2 regions of the Staphylococcus sp. 231237_7MaSpsaltlick genome follow, and region 1 is predicted to be linked to the other one. Evidence: riboswitches for the same ligand, from Rfam matches in the RefSeq annotation. Region 1 holds a riboswitch; the other holds the start of a gene.
The links. Region 1 has a riboswitch for S-adenosylmethionine ahead of ACF91D_RS16460 (Na+/H+ antiporter NhaC family protein). Riboswitches for the same ligand answer to the same signal wherever they lie in the genome.
Positions count from the first base shown of each region.

Region 2: another riboswitch for S-adenosylmethionine. It lies ahead of ACF91D_RS00700 (Na+/H+ antiporter NhaC family protein); the one in region 1 lies ahead of ACF91D_RS16460 (Na+/H+ antiporter NhaC family protein).

Region 1 is NZ_JBICNX010000008.1:85,392-88,587, forward strand. It holds partial or broken gene ACF91D_RS16460 (Na+/H+ antiporter NhaC family protein) at 1-1,095, opposite strand, end outside; SAM riboswitch class I at 1,199-1,297, opposite strand; gene ACF91D_RS16465 (flavin reductase family protein) at 1,439-2,050, opposite strand; gene ACF91D_RS16470 (SDR family oxidoreductase) at 2,116-2,997, opposite strand; gene ACF91D_RS16475 (amidohydrolase) at 3,081-3,196, opposite strand, start outside.
Region 2 is NZ_JBICNX010000001.1:125,693-128,888, forward strand. It holds gene ACF91D_RS00700 (Na+/H+ antiporter NhaC family protein) at 1-1,158, opposite strand, end outside; SAM riboswitch class I at 1,270-1,370, opposite strand; gene ACF91D_RS00705 (flavin reductase family protein) at 1,519-2,130, opposite strand; gene ACF91D_RS00710 (SDR family oxidoreductase) at 2,267-3,148, opposite strand.

The sequences.
Region 1 (3,196 bases):
TCGAGGATCGACATCGTATTCATCAGCGATGTCTTTAGCTAAAGGACCGGCCATAAGTATAGAAATCGTATTATTCGCTGTAGCAATATCTGCAGCACTTACCAATCCGGCAATACCCAGTTCTGCTCCACGTTTCGATTTAACTCTATTACGCACAAAATTTAATAACCACGTAATGCCTCCATTATGTTGAATCAACGCAACTAAACCACCAATTAACAATGCAATAATTGCAATATCTTCCATGCCGACAATACCTTTTGATATTGAACTTAATAGCCCTTTCCAGCCAAATGAATGATCAACCAATCCTATAATCGCAGATAGTAAAGTACCACCAATTAAGACAATGATTACATTAATTCCTACTAATGCCAGTATAAGTACCAATAAATATGGTATAACTTTAATTATATTATAATCATAATTTTTAGTCGCATCGATATGTGCACCATTTGTTAAAAACCATAGTGCAATAATAGTCAGTATTGCCCCAGGAAGTACTATTTTTATATTTACTTTAAATTTGTCACTCATTTTTGTCTTTTGTGTGCGTACTGCGGCAATTGTCGTATCAGAAATCATCGATAGATTATCACCAAACATCGCACCACCTACAACTGTAGCCATTGTAATCGCCGTTGATACATCTGTTGCTTGACTCAATCCGAAGCCTACAGGTGCGATTGCAGCAACTGTTCCTACAGATGTACCCATAGAAACAGACACAAACATACAAATAATAAATAAGCCTACTATGATTAAATTTTCTGGAATAATTGATAAACCTAGATTAACAGTGGATTTTACACCACCCATATCTTCCGTTGTTTGTGAAAAGGCACCAGCCAATAGGAAAATCAACATCATTAACACAATGTTAGAGTGTCCTGCACCTTTCGTGAATATTTCAACTTTCTGTTGAAACGATTCTTTTCTATTTTATAACAAGCCAATGATAGAGGCCACAATAATTGCAACGTTTAATGGCATTGTCGTGAAATCACCCGTCGCTATACCAACACCTAGAAACATCGCCACAAAGACGATTAAAGGAATCAATGCCCAAGCATTGCCTTTATACTGCTCTTTCATATTCAACCTACTTCCTTTGATATCAATTATGATTTAACGGTTTAATATCTTATAAAAATTAAAAACTCTTTTCATCCATTTGAAGAAAAGAGTTAATTTAAGCTCCTTATCTTCTAGCAATAGTTGCTACTGGATTTGGCACACGCTTTTACATGTTGCCGAAGTATCATAGGGCCAGTCCCTCCACTTCTCTTGATAAGTATGTTTTATTTTTTTACTACAAGAACTCTTGAATGTTAACGTCAAATACTGCTAAATATTAATATTTAATCTGAACTTTGTCAAACTTATTCCTTTAATAAACAACTACAGAGTAGACATTGATGATGTAACATGTGCATTACTATTCTGTTGGACGTTCAATGATAAAAGATTGTCCAAGATTCGCATAATTATTTCCAGCTAACCGACTCACAGCTCCTAATGCTTTAGAATCAATCTTATGCGGTTCTATATAAACTGTATCATCAATATGAAACATCACAACTTCTCCAATAATTAAATCAGATCCCTCTTGTTTATCACCTAAGGGAATAATTCTATCCAATTTACACTCTAAGCGTATCTTAGCTTGTTCAATCCCAGGTACAGATACGATATCAGAATCAACGCATGTTAAGTCTGTTCGTTCTAATTCATTCAATGACCTTGCAATTGGAGCTGCTGTACGATTAATTTGTTCTACAGTAGCTTCATCTGTTATATGCACAACAAATGCTTCAGTTGCTTCGATATTTAAGGAAGTATCCTTCCTTTTGCCTGCCGTTCGAGTTGTTGATAGCATAATCATCGGTGGCGCACTATTGACCACATTAAAGAAACTAAAAGGGGCTGCATTGAGCATGCCCTTGTCATCTTGTGATGTTACAAATGCAATGGGTCTTGGGATAACACTACCACTCAATAACTTATAGTTTTGTTGCTTTGTTAACTTTGCTGCTTCGAATTTTTTCATTTGTTCTACTCCTCATAAATAAAAAGTTAGAAAATCAACTTCCAGATTTTCTAACTTTTTGTTGTTTAATCTATTTGGGTTCCGCCTGTAACACCATACACTTGACCAGTTGTATAGCTAGATTCTTCAGCTGCGAGATGGACATATACACCTGCTAACTCAACAGGTTGACCTGCACGTCCAAGTACTGACTTTTGACCAAAGGTCGGTATCTTCGATTGAGGTTGTCCTCCTGAGATTTGTAACGGTGACCAGAATGGACCAGGTGCAACACAATTAACACGTATACCTTGTTCACCTAATTCTTCAGATAAACTTTTGGTCAATGAAATGATTGCCGCTTTGGTTGCAGCATAATCATGCAATATTGGACTTGGATTATAACCTTGAACAGAAGATGTCAATGTAATCGTTGCTCCGGGTTTTAAATAATCTATCGCCTTTTGTACTGTCCAAAATATAGGATAAACATTCGTTTCAAAGGTTTCTGTAAAGGAAGCTGTATCAAAGCCTTTGATACTTTCTCGATATTGCTGATGACCAGCGACTAACGTCACATTGTCCAATCCACCTAATTCTTGATGTGCCTGTGCAACCAAGTCATAGTTAAATTGTTCATTTCGAATATCACCCGGTATAAGCACTGCTTTACTGCCAGCAGCTTCAATTACCTGTTTCACTTCTTCAGCATCGACTTGTTCATCAGGGAGGTAATTAATTGCAACATCGGCACCTTCTTTTGCATACGCAATTGCAGCAGCACGACCTATTGCAGAATCACCACCAGTTACTAACATTTTATAACCTTCTAATCTATGATGGCCTGTATATGATGATTCTCCACAATCTGGTTGAGGATCTAATTGTTGTTGTAGTCCAGGAACAGGTTGTTCTTGCTTTGGAAAATCTTTGTTTGAAAATTTCTTTCTAGGATCTTGAGCAGACATAAGTAAACACTCCTTAATACATTTTACTTATATATTCAATACCCAATATGTTTCTGATTAATACAAAATAGCACTAATTATAATTAAACTTCATTTAATAGCTTTTGTACAAAAGTAACAAAATAATCTGGTACCTTTTCTAAAATACGCTCATCCGGATCATACTTCGGATGATGTAAATCATATTCACTGTTTGAGC
Region 2 (3,196 bases), on a different contig from region 1:
AGGACTATATGGCAACATACCCTGGAAACAACTCGCAAACATATCTAAAATACTGGCTGATTTACGCGGATCTACATCATATTCTTCTGATATATCTTTCGCTAATGGGCCTGCCATTAATATAGAAATAGTATTATTTGCTGTTGATATATCTGCAACACTTACTAAGCCAGCAATCCCTAATTCTGCACCGCGTTTAGATTTAACTTTACTGCGTACAAAATTTAACAACCAAGTAATACCACCATTATGTTGAATCAACGCAACTAATCCACCAATGAGCAATGCAATAATCGCTATATCTTCCATGCCGATAATACCTTTAGATATTGAATTTAATAAGCCAGTCCATCCAAATGAACCATAAATTAATCCAATAATTGCAGAAAGTACAACACCACCGATTAATACGATAACGACATTTACACCTATTAGTGCTAAGATAAGCACAAATAAGTATGGAATTACTTTAATAAGGTCATAATCGTAACTTTTACTTGCATCTATGTGCGCACCATTAGTTAAAAACCAAAGCACAATAATAGTAAATATCGCACCAGGTAAGACAATTCTTATATTCACCTTAAATTTATCGCTCATTTTCGTTTTCTGAGTACGTACTGCAGCTATTGTAGTATCAGAAATCATCGATAAATTATCACCAAACATAGAGCCACCAACAACAGTAGCCATTGTGATAGCTGCTGAAACATCTGTAGCCTGACTTAAACCAAAACCAACTGGCGCTATAGCAGCTACCGTTCCTACAGACGTACCCATTGATAAAGATACAAACATACATATAATAAAGAGCCCGACAATAATTAAGTTTTCTGGTATTAATGATAACCCTAAATTAACTGTCGACTCCACGCCGCCCATATCTTCTGTCGTTTGGGAAAATGCACCTGCTAACAAGAAAATCAACATCATTAAAATAATATTAGAATGTCCTGCACCTTTTGTAAAAACTTCAACCTTTTTATGAAATGCTTCTTTTCTGTTTAATGCTAAGCCAACGATAGACGCAACTAATATAGCTACATTGAGTGGCATCGTAGTAAAGTCACCCGTACCAATACCTACACCTAAAAACATACCAACAAATACGATTAAAGGTATCAAAGCCCATGCGTTACCTTTTTTTGTCTCCTCCATACATAACCAACTTTCCTAAATATTAAAACAGAATCTAACATTCTATTATTTTTTAGTCCTAAAAATAAAAAAACTCTTTCTATTTAAGAAGAAAGAGTAATCTGTGATTCATTCTTATCTTCTAGCATAATTTATGCTACTGGATTTGGCACACGCATCATCATGTTGCCGAAGTATCAACGGGCCAGTCCCTACACTTCTCTTGATAAGTTATTATTTTATTTTATTACAGTACAGTATTAATCGTAATTCGTCAAATAGGAAAGCGGATAGAAAACAATTTTTATAAATGCTTTCATTTTCTCTCCCTTCCAACTATCTATTATTTCAATAAAGCTTATTTTGTTAAATATCTTTTAGTTACTCCATTGGACGTTCTATTGTGAATTTATTTCCTAAAGAAGCGTAATCATTACCCGCTAAACGAGCTACTGCACTAAGCGCATCGGCGTCTATTTTACTATCTTCAAAATAAACGGACTCATCAATATGAAACATGACTACTTCACCTATAATTAAGTCAGATCCTTCTTGAGAGTCACCTAACGGAATAATTCTATCTAACTTACATTCCATACGAATTTTTGCTTGTTCAATGCCAGGCACTGAAACTAATTCAGAGTCAACACAATTCAGGTTTGTTCTTTCCAATTCATTTTGGTTACGGATCAATGGTGCTGCTGTTTGGTTGATTTGTTCTACTGTAGCTTCATCTGTGATATGGACAACAAACGATGCCGTTTCCTCAATATTTAAAGAAGTGTCTTTGCGTTTCCCTTCAGAACGACCTGTAGAAATCATAATCATTGGAGGCGCACTATTAACAACGTTGAAAAAGCTAAATGGCGCTGCATTCAAACGCCCTTCTTTATCTTGGGAAGTAACAAATGCGATGGGTCTAGGTATCACACTACCACTTAATAATTTATAATTTTGCTTTTTAGTTAAAGTATCTGCTTTAAATTTCTTCATAAATGATTCCCTTACCTTTCTATAAATAAGAAGGAGGTAGGATATCAATGTATCCTTGCCTCCTTATACTTAGTATCGTCTAGATATCAAAATACTAATAGTTAAATTAGATTACGGTCTCATTTCTGCATCAATTCTAATCTAATTGGGTACCACCTGTCACACCATAAACTTGGCCTGTTGTATAGCTTGATTCCTCGGCAGCTAAATGGACGTATACGCCTGAAAGTTCAACGGGTTGGCCAGCTCTACCTAAAACTTCTTTTTGACCAAAAGTAGGAATTTTAGATTGGGGCTGTCCACCAGAAATTTGGAGCGGTGACCAGAATGGGCCTGGTGCTACACAGTTCACTCGAATCCCCTTACTACCTAATTCTTCAGATAAGCTTTTGGTAAGTGAAATAATAGCTGCTTTGGAAGCGGCATAATCATGCAAGATTGGACTTGGATTATACCCTTGTACAGATGACGTCAATGTAATCGTTGCACCTGGTTCTAAATAATCAATTGCTTTTTGCACTGACCAGAAAATAGGATAGACATTTGTTTCGAATGTCTCAGTAAATGATTCAGTATCAAAGCCTTTAAGATTATTTCTATATTGCTGATGTCCTGCTACAATTGTTACATTATCTAATCCACCAAGTTTATTATAAGCTGTTTCAACTAAATCATAGTTAAATTGTTCATCACGTATATCACCTGGGATTAATACCGCTTTACGACCCGCGGCTTCAATCACTTGTTGCACTTCTTCAGCGTCTACTTGCTCAGCCGGTAAGTAGTTAATCGCCACATCCGCACCTTCCTTTGCATAGGCAATAGCAGCGGCTCTACCGATAGCAGAATCTCCACCAGTCACTAACATCTTGTAATCTTTCAAACGTCCGTAACCGGTATAAGTTGTTTCACCACAATCAGGCTTAGGCTCTAATTTATCTTGTAAACCTGGAATGGCTTGTTCTTGTTTCGGGAAATCTTCACTTGAAAATTTTGTTCTAGGATCTTGTCCTGGCATATGCAAACACTCCTTATTTAAAGAATATGCTTATGCATTACCCTGATT